Regions from separate parts of the Streptomyces sp. NPDC099050 genome, predicted to be linked through region 3. Evidence: riboswitches for the same ligand, from Rfam matches in the RefSeq annotation. Region 3 holds a riboswitch; each other region holds the start of a gene.
The links. A riboswitch is a leader RNA that binds a small molecule or an ion and turns the genes downstream of it on or off. The one in region 3 is predicted to bind cobalamin.
Positions count from the first base shown of each region.

Region 1: linked by a shared signal. The riboswitch ahead of ACIQV3_RS34585 (ABC transporter substrate-binding protein) and the one ahead of ACIQV3_RS25440 (ribonucleoside triphosphate reductase) in region 3 are both predicted to bind cobalamin.
Region 2: linked by a shared signal. The riboswitch ahead of ACIQV3_RS28385 (CbtB-domain containing protein) and the one ahead of ACIQV3_RS25440 (ribonucleoside triphosphate reductase) in region 3 are both predicted to bind cobalamin.
Region 4: linked by a shared signal. The riboswitch ahead of ACIQV3_RS14770 (energy-coupling factor ABC transporter permease) and the one ahead of ACIQV3_RS25440 (ribonucleoside triphosphate reductase) in region 3 are both predicted to bind cobalamin.

Region 1 is NZ_JBIWAE010000029.1:8,130-11,697, forward strand. It holds gene ACIQV3_RS34580 (FecCD family ABC transporter permease) at 1-721, opposite strand, end outside; gene ACIQV3_RS34585 (ABC transporter substrate-binding protein) at 718-1,710, opposite strand; cobalamin riboswitch at 1,748-1,894, opposite strand; gene ACIQV3_RS34590 (helix-turn-helix transcriptional regulator) at 1,904-2,899, opposite strand; gene ACIQV3_RS34595 (FG-GAP-like repeat-containing protein) at 3,235-3,568, opposite strand, start outside.
Region 2 is NZ_JBIWAE010000019.1:72,568-76,135, forward strand. It holds gene ACIQV3_RS28370 (alpha/beta hydrolase) at 1-647, opposite strand, end outside; gene ACIQV3_RS28375 (hypothetical protein) at 791-1,135, opposite strand; gene ACIQV3_RS28380 (CbtA family protein) at 1,176-1,928, opposite strand; gene ACIQV3_RS28385 (CbtB-domain containing protein) at 1,958-2,176, opposite strand; cobalamin riboswitch at 2,215-2,351, opposite strand; gene ACIQV3_RS28390 (phytase) at 2,468-3,568, opposite strand, start outside.
Region 3 is NZ_JBIWAE010000016.1:69,628-73,195, reverse strand. It holds gene ACIQV3_RS25445 (glycoside hydrolase family 71 protein) at 416-1,582, shown strand; cobalamin riboswitch at 1,706-1,847, shown strand; gene ACIQV3_RS25440 (ribonucleoside triphosphate reductase) at 1,890-3,568, shown strand, end outside.
Region 4 is NZ_JBIWAE010000007.1:204,581-208,148, reverse strand. It holds gene cbiQ (cobalt ECF transporter T component CbiQ) at 1-49, opposite strand, end outside; gene ACIQV3_RS14775 (energy-coupling factor ABC transporter substrate-binding protein) at 53-385, opposite strand; gene ACIQV3_RS14770 (energy-coupling factor ABC transporter permease) at 394-1,089, opposite strand; cobalamin riboswitch at 1,118-1,312, opposite strand; gene ACIQV3_RS14765 (flavodoxin family protein) at 1,422-2,147, shown strand; gene ACIQV3_RS14760 (hypothetical protein) at 2,182-2,715, opposite strand; gene ACIQV3_RS14755 (SsgA family sporulation/cell division regulator) at 2,885-3,292, opposite strand; gene ACIQV3_RS14750 (hypothetical protein) at 3,523-3,568, opposite strand, start outside.

The DNA.
Region 1 (3,568 bases), on a different contig from region 3:
GCGCGCCCTCCTCCCCCGCGAGCAGCAGGTCCAGCGGCCGGGCCAGGGCGACGAGCAGTCCGGTGCCCAGGAGCAGGGCCCCGGCGGGCAGGGCCAGTTCGCTCCAGCGTGCCCCGCCGAGCCCGCCGAGGGTCCAGAAGAGCACGCTGCGCATTTGATCGGGATGCGCGGCCAGCACCAGCACCAGGCTGGTCAGGGCGGACAGCACGTACTGGACGGCGACTCCGGCGAGGATCAGCCGGCCGGTGGTCATGGAGCCGCCGCGCCGGGCCATGGCGTAGACGGCGACGAGCGCGCCCATCGACCCGGCGAACGCGGCGAGCGGTACGGCGGTCCCGCCCGCGAAGCCGAGGAACCCGGCGCCGAAGACGATCACCAGCACCGCTCCGGCCGAGGCCCCGGAGGAGGCCCCGAGGAGGAACGGGTCGGCCAGCGGGTTGCGTACGAGCGCCTGGAGCACGGTTCCCGCGACGGCCAGTCCCGCGCCGACGACGGCCCCGAGCAGGACGCGCGGCATGCGCACGTCCCACACGATCGCCCCGAAGGCGCCCCCTCCGGCCCGGGGCCCCGGCCCCGCGAGCACGAGGTCGAGCACCTCGCCCGGGGGAATCCGTACCGGCCCCAGGACCAGCCCCGCCAGGGCCGACGCGGCCAGGGCGGCGGCGAGCAGGGCCAGTACGACCGGGGTACGGGTGAGCGTACGGGCGGCCAGGAGCCTCACGCGGCGTCGGGGTGGAGCTGGGCGCCCAGCGATTCGACGGCGTCCGCGACGCGTACGCCGAGCACGGCGGAGGACAGCGGCAGCACGACGAAGCGCCGGTTCTTGACCGCGGGAACCTGCGCCAGCGCCGGGTCGTTCAGCAGGCGCTGCTTCTTGGCTTCGACGGTGGTGCCGCCGTAGTCGTAGATGAGGACGACCTCGGGCTTGCGCTCGATGACCTTCTCCCACGACACGTCGCCGAAGGTGTCCTCGAGGTCGGCGAACACGTTCGTGCCGCCCGCCAGCGAGACGATCTCGTTGCCGATGCCGTTGCCGCCGGAGGTGAAGGCGGAGGCCTCGCCCGAGTCGTAGACGAAGACGGCGGGCCTGTCCTTGTCCTTCACGCGCGCGCTGACGGCGTCGATGCGGCGCTGTTCGTCCGCGATGAGCCGCTCGCCGCGCTCGGGAACGCCGAAGGTACCTGCCACCTCGGTGATTTCGGTCCTGAGCTGGTCGAGGCCGACCTTGCCCTCGGTGCAGTACTCCACGCTCAGGCGGGAGTTGACTCCGGACTTCGCGAGTCCCTCGCGGTCGCGGCCCTGCGCCTTGTCGAAGGCGCTGGAGTAACCCCCGTACACGAAGTCGGGGTTGGCGCCGAGGAGGACCTCCTGGGAGGGGTACTCCTTCGCCAGCACCTTGATCTTGTCGTACGCGGAGCGGTAGGCGGGCAGTACGGCGTCGTCCAGGTAGGCCGTCCCGACCGTCTTCCCCTCCAGCCCGAGGGCCAGGAGGATCTCGGTGGCGTGCTGGTTCATGGCGACCGCACGCCGCGGCGGGGCCTGATAGGTGCTGGTGACACCGCAGTTGGTGACCGAGTACGGGAAGCCGGGCGCGGCGCCCGCCGCCGGCTTCGCGTCCTGCGCCGCGGGCGGTCCTCCGCACGCGGCCAGCGGTATCAGGAGGGGGACGGGCAGGAGCGCGCGCAGCAGCGCACGGGGGAACGAAGACATGGCGAAGCCTCTCCGGGGGATCCGCGTCCCCTGGTCGAACCGAAAGAGGCGGTGCGTCAGTGTCTGACTCCCGGATCCCCGCGCGGCAAGCGCGGGGATGTCCGGTCACAGTGGCGGGACCGCACCGGATTCACACCGGTTTCCTGTCCTGCACCGCCTGGATAACCCGGCCCAGTGTGCCAGAAGGACGACGTCAGCGTTCCGCGCGCACCGTGCCGGCCACCCGGGAGGCGAGGGCACGCAGCGCCTCGTCGGAGGAAGATCCGGGCTCGGCCGTGTAGAGGTACAGGGTCTGGTCGGGGTCGTCCGGGAAGGTCAGGGACTCGTATTCCAGGGCCAGTTCACCGACGACGGGGTGCCGGAACCGCTTGGTGCCGTGGGTGTGTTCGAGCACGTCGTGCCCGGCCCACCAGCGCCGGAAGTCCCGGTCGAGCGAGCCGAGTTCCTCGACGAGCGGACTCAGTTCCGGATCGTACGGGTGCCGGCCCGCGTAGAACCGCAGCGCGGCCACGGCTCCGCGCGCGGCACCCTCCCAGTCGGCGAAGAGCGCCCGGGCGGCGGGGTCGCGGAAGAGGAACCGCGCGAGATTGCGGCCGCGTTGATCCGGGGTGCGCGACTCCGGGGTGCTCGACTCCGGAGTGCTCGCCCCCGGAGTGCGCGACTCCGGAGTGCGCGACCCCGGAGCGCCGGGACCCGGGGCTCCGAAGTCGGCGTACAGGGCCTCGGCGAGCCGGTTCGCGGCCAGGACCTCGAGCCGACACCCCATGATCATCGCAGGGGTGCCGTCCTCCAGGGCGTCCAGGACCCGGTACAGGCCCGCCCGGACCCGCTGCGGGCCGCCGGCCTCCACGTGGCCGGGGACGCCGGCGGCGCGCCCGGGGTCGGTGGCTCGCTGGGGCCGGGCCAGCTCGAAGAGGTGGGACCGCTCGGTGGCGTCGAGCCGCAGCGCCCGGGCCACCGCGTCGAGGACCTCGGTGGAGACGTGCTGGGTACGGCCCTGCTCCAGCCGGGTGTAGTAGTCGACGCTGACCCCCGCGAGCTGAGCGACCTCCTCGCGCCGCAGCCCGGGCACGCGCCGCCTCCCCGGGTGGGCGGCGGCCCCCACCTCCTCGGGACCGATCCGGGCACGCCGGGAACGCAGGAAGTCCCGCAGGTCGGAACGGGGCTCGCGCCCGGCGGTGGCGGTCATTCCCCCAGGCTAGGCGTTCGCCCCGGGTTCCTCCGGCACCTCCGCACCAGTCCGGCCGGCTTCGCACCGGGCCGGAGGCGGGGCGCTGCGCGACGACCGGCCCGGGCCGGCCCCGCAGCCAGGGCGGCCGCTGCGAACCGACCCGCCACGCCTCCGCCACCGCACGGCCCATCGGGCGGCCCGCCGAGCCCGACGGCCCACCCGCGAGCCCCGGTCGGCCGCCCCCCTGCTCCGGCGCTCCGCCACCCTGTTTCCAGGCCAACCTCTGCCCGACGTACTGAGCCGGGCAACCCCGGGGGCCGGGCACATCTGCCTCATGACCGGCCGGGCCGCTCCTAGAAGAGGCCCTTGTAACCGCCGAACCCGGTGGCGATCTTCGTGGTGGCCAGGAGGCCGCCCTTGCCGTCTCCGCTGTTGCGCAACAGCTCTCCGGTCGTGTTCCGGGACACGACGTCGGCCTTGCCGTCGCCGCTGATGTCACCAACGCCGATGAACTGCACCCGGCCGCTGGCCCAGCCCGCTTCCTTGACCTGCACCCGTGCCTTGAAGGTGCCGTTGCCGGTCCCGTCGAGCCGCCACAGAGCGTTCGCCGCGTCCACGGTCAGCAGATCCCCGCGGCCGTCGCCATTGAGGTCGCCGGCCCCGACGACGTGCTTGTACGCCTTCCAG
Region 2 (3,568 bases), on a different contig from region 3:
GCCCAGACCGAGAGCTTGCGCTCGCCGAGGGCCTCCCGGAAGCGGTCCATGTCGCGCGCCTGGTTGGCGGTGGTGAAACCGCGCAGCTCCGCGCCGCCGTTCGCGGCGCAGGCCTCGGCCACCCGGCGGGAGCGGTCGGCGTTCTCCGCGATCCCCCCGTCGGCGGCAGGCCAGGAGCGCAGGGTCGTCAGCCGCCGGTCGGCCGCGTCCAGTCCGCACGCGGCGGTGACGCTGCCGCCGACGCCGCGCGGGTCCAGCGCGACGATGTCGTAGGCCCCGGCCAACTGCCCCGCCAGGGCGGCCCCCTTCTGCGAGAGCCGCTGTACGCCCGAGCCGCCCGGGCCGCCGGGCACCACGACCAGCGTCCCGCGCCGGGCGGCGGGACGGGTGCTGGGCAGCCGGGAGACGGCGAGCTCGACCCGCGGACCGGCCGGGTCGGCGTAATCGAGGGGGACGGACAGCTTCGCGCACTGCTGGCCGTCGAGGTGGCCCTTGTGCGTGCACTGCGCCCAGTCCAGGGCGGGGCGGGCGGCGTCGCGGGTGGTGGCGGCGGCCGCGGCGCCGGCGGTGCCGGCGCCGGTCAGCGTGGCCGCCACGGCCGTGGCGGCCAGGGCGGCGAGTACGGTCCTGCTGCGGTAACTGGTCATGAAACCAGCATGGTTGAGCGTCCGCCGCCGCTACATCCGGCAGCCGGGACAGTCGTCCGGGGGCTAGCCCCCCGAACCGCCCGCCCCGTCTCACCCCGCCCCGTCTCACCACGCCTCGCCGCGTCCCGCCGCGCCCCGCGTCGTCAGACCACGACGACCGTCACCGCCGCCGCGCCCATGAGCACGGCGGCGGAGTGGATGGCCGCATGGCCGTAGTCGCCCGACCAGAGGTGGCGGGCCAGGCCGCCGATGGCGGTGAGGCCCGCGATGATGCCGACCTGCGCGAGCAGGGTGACGCTGGTGAACGGGGTCAGCAGCAGGAGCACCGCATTGAGCCAGAACGGGGCGGCGCCCGTCCAGCCCCGCCACTCCCGCACGCCCCGCCACTGCTGCCGGGTCGGCAGCCGGGGCAGGTGCGGGCGTCGCGGCCCCTCACGGCGGCCCTTGGGTCTTCGGTGGTCCCCGAACTCTCGGGTCGCCGTCGTCACCGCGCCGTCACCAGCCTTTCAGTCACTCGCACGCAAGACGTCAACTCGCAGGCTGTACAGCCTCCTTGGGTGTGGGGGCGGAGGCAAGGGCCCGTTCGGCAAGAAATCCGAAAGCCAGGCCGAAAGTGCTCCACATCGCGGCCTGAATGGCGAGCGAGGCGAGCCGGAACTGCCAGACGAGCGCCGCCGGGAAGCCTCCCGGCACCTCGTTGACGCCCGGAAGCAGCGCGTAGGCGATGCCGACGGCAGCCACGAAGGCGAGCGAGGCGGCGACCGAGGCGTTCCAGTTGCCCAGGCGCGGCGCGAGGCGCCGGCCCAGGATCAGCGCGGCCGCCGCGAGCAGCAGGCCGAGCGCGAGCATCAGGACGTAGAGGGTGGTCCGCTGGACCGTGGTCTCGGGGTCTCCCACGGCCGGCGGATTGGCGGGGTACTTGAAGAACGGCACCAGGGAGACGGTGACGAACAGGCCGCCGGAGACCAGCAGCGCCGTGGCCCGGGGGCCGAAGCGGCCGATCCGGCCCAGGGCGTAGCAGTAGACGAGCGCGGCGATGCCGCCGAGCGCGATCCCGTAGAGCAGGGTGCCGGTGCCCAGCCCGGCCGTGGCCTGCAGGGCCCGGCTGACCGGGGCGGCCTCGGCGCCGCCGTGGTCATGGGCTCCGGCTTCCTCGAGGGCGATCGCCGCGTCGACCCGGGATTCACCGAGGAAGTAGGCGACGAGGAACGCGACGACGCCCGCCAGCAGGCCGGCGAGCATGCCCCGGACGAGGAGCGCGCGGGGGGAAATGGTGTTCATGGAGTTATCGGTCCCTTGCGATCGGCGGATCAGTGGCAGGGGAAGCCGAGGAGGTGGCGACCGTCGTGCATCCACTCGTGGATGGTGTCGCCTTCGAAGATCGCGGTGGCGCCCTGCTCGGCGCCGACGAGGTAGAGCAGGACCAGCATCAGGACGCCGGCGAACAGCGCCCAAGGGGCCAGAGCGTTGAGGGAGATGGGTGCGACGGCCGGCGGGGCGGCAGTCGTGGGCACGGCGGAGTCGGCCATGGCAGGAACCTCCAGAGGGAACACGCGTCCCGGTCAGTGGTGCTTGCGACGACGGTGGCGGGTCTGACTTTCCTCCCCCTCCGGGAGGATTCACAGTGGCGCGACCGTGCCGGATTCTCAACCGGACTTCCGTCATACCGTCGTCTTGTCGTCCGCCACCGTACCGCTCTTTATGGTCCCCTTACAGGGCGTCTCCGGAGGGCTCCGCCCCACCCGCCGCCCCGCCGCCCCGCCCGACCTCACCCGCCGCCCCGCCGCCCCGCCGCCCCGCCCGTCGACACCCTGGTGGCATCAGCCGATGGCGTCGACCACCTCGCCCAGGTCGACGAACTTGAAGCCGGTCGCCTCGCGGTCGCCGTCGCCGGGGGTTTCCCGGCCGTCCTGGACGACGAGCAGACCGCGGGGGTAGCGCGTGCCGAGGGGGGCGTTGAGGGCGGCGGCGCCGTCGCAGACCTCGGAGCCGTCGAGGATGGCGGAGGCCGCGGTGATCCGGAAGGCGCCCTCGAACTCGTTGTGGTCCTCGCGTTCGCGGTCGTAGGCGACGAAGGTGTCGTCGCCCTGGCTGGAGGCGAGCAGGTAGCCGTCACCGTCCGCTTCGGTGACCAGGGTCAGGCCCTCGACGTCCGCCGTCAGGCGCTTGCCGCCGTAGCCGGGATCGGCGCCGGGCGCGCACTCCTCGGTCTCCTCGTCGTAGGTGCCGGGGACGCCGTACTCGCGCACCTTGTCGATCAGCTTCGGCGTGCCGGTGAGGCCCGCGTCGATGCGCCAGATGCCGACGTCCTCCTGCCCCGCGTACAGGGTGCCGTCCGCGGGGTCGACGACCATGCCCTCGATCTGCGGCAGCTCGCCCGGCTCACCGCAGGGCGTCCAGGAGGCGCCGTTCGGCAGGCGGAAGGAGGACGGCAGGTCGAGCGTGCGCACCTGGCGGTAGTCGACCGTGCCGGCGGGGGTGGCGACCAGTTCCAGCAGGGCGATCCGGGTGCGGTTGCGCTGGCTCACCGCCGCGTAGGACCGGCCGGTCTTCCGGTCCGTCCAGGTGGCCAGGCCGTACGCGGTCTGCTGCTCGTTGATCTCGGCCTGGTCGGCGGAGAAGACCGGTCGCGCCGCCGGGTCGGTGACGTCGGTGAGCGGGCCGCCGGGCCGGTTCCGGTCGATCCGGTAGATCCGCAGGCGGTCGTTGCCACGGTCGCTGACCACCGCGACGTCGGCGCGCCCGCCGCCCAGCCGCAGACCGTTGACCAGGTCGACGTTGTTGAAGCGGCCGGGAGCGTCGTCGGCGCCCGGTCCGGCCGGGGCGGGCAGCGACTGGACCTGCCGGGCCTCCAGGTCGTAGACCCGCAGACCGCCCTGCTTGGCGGTCGCGATCACCAGGCTGCGGCCCGGATCGGCGGC
Region 3 (3,568 bases):
GCGACGGGCCTCGCCTGGGACACCCGTACCGTCGCCGGCGCGCAGGTCCGCCCGGGAGCGGTCCCTGTCGCCCCCCTGCCCGCGGCCCCCGGTGGCGGCCCCGCGCCCACCGCGACCGGCCCCACCGCCGCCGGTCCGGGCACCACGGCACCGCAGAGCCCGGCCGGGCCGTCCCCGGAGCCCGAGGGCCCGGGGGCCGGCAGGGGCGACGCGGTCCGCCCGTCCGGACCGCTGCCCTTCGACATGCCGCAGCCCGCTGCCCTGCGCTCCGGCGCCGCCGGCAAGAAGCTGGTCTTCGCCCACTACTTCACCCCGTACCCGCTCCCTGGACAACGCGCACGCCGACGTCGACTACTACGCCCGCAACTACCTGAAGCCGGACGGCGAGAACGGCAAGCACGAGCGTTACGGCGGCTTGCTGCGCGACCGGCCGCTGCCCGTCCCGCCCAAGGCCGGGAACTGGGAACTCGCCAACCTCCAGCAGGAGGTCCGTACGGCCCGCGCCGCCGGCCTCGACGGATTCACCCTCGACCTGCTCTCCCTGACCGGGAAGAACCGCGAGCGCTGCGAGCTCCTGCTGGAAGCCGCCCGTTCGGTGGACCCGGCCTTCAAGGTCATGCTGATGCCGGACATGACCTCCCTGGACACCGACGACCCGGCCGTGCTCGCCGACCTCCTCGCGGACCTCGGCAAGGCCCCGGCGGCCCACCGGCTCCCCGACGGCCGGCTGGTCGTCTCGCCGTTCAAGGCCGAGGAGCAGAGCGCCGCCTGGTGGACCCGGGTCATGGACGTCCTGAAGTCCCGGCACGGCATCCGTACCGCCTTCGTCCCGCTCTTCCTCGACTTCGGTTCGCACAGGGTTACGTTCGAGCCCATCAGCTACGGATTCTCCGAGTGGGGCAGCCGCAGTTACGTCGGCCAGGAGGGCTCCGCGCGCGACGTCCGGCGCGCCCACGCCGCGGGCAAGATCTGGATGCAGCCCGTATCGGTCCAGGACGCCCGGCCCAACCAGGGCATCTACGACGAGGCCGGCAACACCGCGACCCTGCGCGCCACATGGAACCGCGCCATCGAGGACGGGGCCGACTGGGTCCAGCTCACCACCTGGAACGACTACAGCGAGAGCAGCCAGTTCGCACCCTCCCTGCACAACGGCCATGCCTACCTGGATCTTTCCTCGTACTACCTCACCCGGTTCAAGACGGGCGGCTGGCCGAAGATCGTCCGCGACACGCTGTACCTGAGCTCGCGCACCCAGTTCGCCGCCGCGGACCCGAGCGGCGGCCAGTCGCTCGTGATGTCGCTGCGGGGAGGCAGCGCCGCGGCCCGGGACACGGTGGAGGTGCTGAGCTTCCTGACCGCGCCCGCGAGCATCCGTACGGCCGTGGGAGCGGCCGGGGACGCGCACGCCGCTCCGGCCGGGGTCCACTCCGAGCTGCTGCCCCTGGGTCCGGGCACGGGCTCGGCGGCCGTGGTGCGGAACGGCGGGACCGGGGCCCGGGTGGAGCTGCCCCACCGGGTGGACCGCACGGTGGAGGTCCAGGACCTCCAGTACCACGCCGCCACCAGCGGCCGGAGCTGAGTCCGCGGGGGTTCCCGCGCGAGCCGCAGGGGCTCCCGCGCGAGCCCGCAGGGCCCGAAGTCCCTTGCTCCGGGACCTTCGGCACCCCATATGTAGTGGTGGCATCTCGCACTCACATCCATATGTAGTGTTGGCTCTGCCGGTTCGGCGGGGCCTCTCCCCGACCGAGGCAACAGGGAACCCGGTGGGAATCCGGGACTGCCCCGCAACGGTGAATCCGCCCCGGCGGACGAGTCCGACACCTGCCGGCACGGGCGCTCGAGAGCGCCCGCCATTTTTCCGTGCCGAGCCTCGTGGGAGGGCCGCCGTGCCTGCTGTCGTCGATGCCGTAGAGACCGTGACCGAGTACCTGGACCGCCGGGACTGGCGGGTGAACGCCAATGCCAACCAGGGCTATTCGCTCGGCGGCCTCATCCTCAACGCAGCCGGCAAGGTCACGGCGAACTACTGGCTGGAACAGGTCTATCCCGCCGCCGTGGCCCGCGCCCACCGCGAGGGCGACCTGCACATCCACGACCTGGACATGCTCTCCGGCTACTGCGCCGGCTGGTCCCTGCGCACCCTGCTGACCGAGGGCTTCAACGGGGTACCCGGGCAGATCGACTCCGCCCCGCCCCGGCACCTGTCCTCGGCCGTCGGCCAGATCGTGAACTTCCTCGGCACCCTGCAGAACGAATGGGCGGGCGCCCAGGCCTTCTCCTCGTTCGACACGTACCTCGCCCCGTACGTCCGCCTCGACGCGATGACGTACGACCAGGTCAGGCAGTGCGTCCAGGAGCTCGTGCACAACCTCAACGTGCCCTCGCGCTGGGGCACCCAGACTCCCTTCACCAACCTCACCTTCGACTGGACCTGCCCCGAGGACCTGCGCGAGCAGGTCCCGGTGGTCGCGGGGGAGGAGATCGGCTTCGCCTACGGCGAGCTCCAGGCCGAGATGGACATGATCAACCGGGCGTACATCGAGGTGATGACGGAAGGAGACGCCACCGGGAGGGTGTTCACCTTCCCCATCCCGACCTACAACATCACCAAGGACTTCGCCTGGGAGAGCGAGAACGCCGAGAGGCTCTTCGCGATGACCGCCAAGTACGGGCTCCCGTACTTCCAGAACTTCATCAACTCCGAGCTCGAACCGAACATGATCCGCTCCATGTGCTGCCGGCTCCAGCTCGACCTGACGGAGCTGCTCAAGCGCGGCAACGGCCTCTTCGGAAGCGCCGAACAGACCGGCTCGCTCGGTGTGGTCACCCTCAACTGCGCCCGCCTCGGACACCTTCACGCGGGCGACGAGGAGCGGCTGCTGGCCGAGGTGGACCGGCTGTGCGAGCTCGCCAAGGACAGTCTCGAACTCAAGCGGATCACCGTCCAGGACCTCATCGACGGAGGTCTCTTCCCTTACACCAAGCGGTACTTGGGCACCCTGCGCAACCACTTCTCCACCATCGGGGTCAACGGGGTCAACGAGATGGTGCGCAACTTCAGCGGGGACGCGTACGACATCACCGCGCCCGAGGGCCACGCCCTCGCCGTCCGGCTCCTGGACCGGGTCCGGGCCCGGATGGTCGACTTCCAGGAGAGCACCGGCCACCTCTACAACCTGGAGGCCACCCCCGCAGAGGGGACGACGTACCGCTTCGCGAAGGAGGACCGGGCACGCTTCCCCGGCATCCTCCAGGCCGGCACCGACACCAACCCGTACTACACCAACTCCTCGCAGCTGCCCGTCGGCTGGACCGACGACCCCTTCGAGGCGCTGGAGCGCCAGGACGAGCTGCAGGGCAAGTACACGGGCGGCACCGTCCTGCACCTGTACACCCCCGAGAGGATCCCGACGGCGGAGGCCTGCCGCAAGCTGGTCCGGCGCTCGTTGGAGACCTTCCGGCTCCCGTACCTGACGGTGACCCCGACCTTCTCCATCTGCGCGGACCACGGCTACCTGGCGGGGGAGCAGCCCCACTGCCCCACGTGCGGGGCGGCGTGCGAGGT
Region 4 (3,568 bases), on a different contig from region 3:
GCCGGCCGCGCCAGCGACTGCTGTGCGCGGCCACGTCGATCGGCAGCACCGCCTAGGCCTCCGGGGCGGTGCCGTCGGCAGCGGCGGCGGCCGCCCCCTGGCGGCGGCCCTTGCGGACGCCGAAGTAGTAGGCGAGCACGCCCGCGCCCAGTGCCGCCTGCAAGGCGAACAGTGCGGACTCGACCTCGCCGGAGGGGGGCTCGTAGAGAGGGGAGAACCAGGGCTCGTAATCCGGCTTCAGCTCGGTGATCGCGGCCTCCGCCTGCGCGTCGGCGCCCGCGAAGGGCTCCTCCTTGCCCTCGCCCAGCCCCAGGGCGATCGGCAGCACGGCCAGCGCCGCCACCAGGAGCAGCAGCAGGCCGTTGATCTTCGTGTTCTTGGACATTCCGCTCATCAGGCCGCCGCCTTCTCTCCGGAACGGGTGGCCGTCAGCTTCGCGACGCCCAGTCTGACCAGGTCCGACTTGCTCGACGCCATCAGCAGCCGCATCACCAGGACGGTCAGCAGCCCCTCGCTCACGGCCAGCGGGATCTGCGTGACCGCGAAGATCCCCCCGAACTTCGCGAGCGAGCCCGCGAACCCGGAGGCCGGGTCCGGGAAGGCCACGGCGAGCTGCGCGCTGGTGACGCAGTAGGTGATCAGGTCGGCGAAGAAGGCGCCGAAGAACACGGTCACCATCAGCGGGAGCCCGGACCTGCGCAGCAGGCGGTAGACGGCGTAGCCCGCCCACGGGCCGGCGATGGCCATCGAGAAGACGTTGGCGCCGAGGGTGGTGAGCCCGCCGTGCGCCAGCAGAAGGGCCTGGAACAGCAGGGTGATCGTGCCGAGCACCGCCATGATCGGCGGCCGGAACAGGATCGCCCCGAGTCCGGTGCCCGTGGGATGTGAGCAACTGCCGGTCACCGAAGGGATCTTCAGGGCGGACAGGACGAAGGTGAAGGCCCCGGAGGCCCCGAGCAGCAGCGTGCTCTCCGGGTTGGCCTTCACCTCGCGGGTGAGCGCGCGGACGCCGTGGACGACGAAGGGGGCGGACACGGCGCCCCAGGCGACCGCGTGCAAAGGGGGCAGGAACCCCTCGGCTATATGCATGAGTAGGGAGACCTCTCCAGCACCTCGTGGATGGACAACGCGCCCCGGCCGGTCTCCTGGCTCACGGGTTGACGTCCATGCCCCGCCTTCCCGGGCAGCGCGGAACCTCCCGCGCAGCCCAGTGGCTTTCCCGCAGGAGTGGAGCCGGACTTCCCGATCACAGTGGCGAGGGCCGCACCGGTTTCTCACCGGTTTCCCGAACACCAAGGCCCGCTGACCCTAGTCGGCCGCACGGACCGCTCACAAACCCGCCCCCGTCGTACCGGGCCGCGACGGCCCCGGACGGGTGCGGCCCGGTGGCGGCTCCGACGGGCCCCGGCGAGGCTGGGCGGGTGGCTACCGACCCCGCGAAGGACCTCGACTACTCCGATCTCACCGCCGTGTACGTCAACTGCACGCTCAAGCGGTCGCCCGAGCCCAGCAACACCGAGGGCCTGATCGGCAAGAGCCGCGCGGTGATGGAGGCGGCCGGGGTCCGGACCTCGCTCATCCGGGCCGTCGACCACGACATCGCCACCGGTGTCTGGCCCGATATGACCGAACACGGCTGGGAGGGCGATCAGTGGCCGGTGCTCTACAGCCAGATCATGGACGCCGACATCCTGGTGCTGTGCGGCCCGATCTGGCTCGGGGACAACAGCTCGGTGATGAAGCAGGTCATCGAGCGGCTCTACGCCTGCTCCTCGATCCTGAACGACCAGGGCCAGTACGCCTACTACGGGCGCGTGGGCGGGGCGTTGATCACCGGCAACGAGGACGGCGTCAAGCACTGCGCCATGAACATCCTCTACAGCCTCCAGCACCTCGGCTACGCGATCCCCCCGCAGGCCGACGCCGGATGGATCGGCGAGGCCGGACCCGGACCCTCGTACCTGGACCCCGGATCCGGCGGCCCCGAGAACGATTTCACCAACCGGAACACGACCTTCATGAGCTGGAACCTCATGCATCTGGCCGCCCTGCTCAAGCGGTCCGGCGGGATGCCGGCGCACGGCAACCAGCGCTCCCTGTGGGACGCGGGCTGCCGCTTCGACTTCCCTAATCCCGAGCACCGGTAGCGGCCGGGCCCCGTATCCCGCCGGCGGTGCGCGCTCAGCAGACGTTCGGGTGCGCGATGTCCAGGACGAAGCGCTCGGGGGCGTGCAGCTTGAACGAGGTGTAGGCGGGCTTGGTGTCGAAGGCGGCGCCGAAGGTGACGTACCCCTCGTAGTCGCCGGTCAGGGCGATGCCCTTCAGCTTGGGCAGGTAGATCTTGAGGAGCTTGGGCCCGCGGTAGACGCTGTTGCCCGCGTCGTCGTGTCCGGCGGCGGGGTTCAGGCGGATCTCCAGGAAGTACCGCCCGGCCAGCGGAACGGGCTTGCCGGACCCGTCGTAGATCAGCTTCGGGACGGGGGTGACGGTGACCTCGGGTACGTATCCCTGCAGGTCGATGACCACCCGGTCGTACGTGCAGTGACCGCCCCAGCGGGCATTGACGACGAGCGGAGTGACGGTGGCGGTGGTGGCCGGCGTGGTGGGGGTTGCGGTCGTGGCTGCGGCGGAGGCCGGTGCGGCGAAGGCCAGAGTGGCGGCGAGCAGTGCGCCCAACCCCAGTGCGGTGGCCTGCCGGCGGCGTGGACGGTTCATGGCGTCCCCTCGATTCCGAGAGACGGGGAACGGTGTCATCCGTGAAGACGCGCCTGGTACGGCTGCGGTTGCACCGGGTTCACCGGGTTCACCGGGTTCATCCGGTCTGCCGGCTCCCGTCGGTGGCGCCGGTCCCGGCCGCTCCCGCCCGCTTCGCCCGCTTGCCGGTTCAGCTGGGCAGGAGGGAGCTCAGCTCGGCGTCGAGGTCGTAGTACAGGTGCTCCCGGCCGCGCGGCACCAGCTCGGTCATCCGGCGGCACAGCGCCTGTACGTCCTTGGCCCGGGCGGACATCACGCAGGACTGCGCGCCGTTGCTGAAGGCGAGGAACACCCGCGGCTCGGTGCCCTTCCAGCGCGGCCACACCTGGATGTCGCCCTCGCCTGTGGCGCAGACCTGGCCGTCGAGCAGCAGCTCCCGGGAGAAGACCCAGTGGGCGAGGTGCATGCCGGCCCCCTCGAAGTCGAGGGAGATCTCGTAGGGCCGATCGCTGCGGTACACGAAGACGCCCCGCACCGGGGCGGGCGCGGGAGCGGCCTCCAGGCGGAGCGGGAGGACGCGGTGTTCGGTGCCGGTCATGCGGGGCGCCTCTCTCTCGGGGTGGGGTCCCGCCGGCGCACGTGCGTCGGGCCCACTTGGGCAAGCTAGCCCACCTTCCGGCCGCCCGTCCGTGGCCGAAGGTCCCCTTCGGCCGGGCCGCTCGGCCCGACTTCGCCCGGGTCCGCCCGACGCGCCGAGCCCCGCCCTCCGGGGGGAGGGCGGGGCTCGGTGGAAGGGCGTGCGCGGCCGGGGCGGGGCCCCGGCCGGAACTACGGGAGCGGGTTGTAGATGAAGGACTCGTGCGCGTTGGACTGG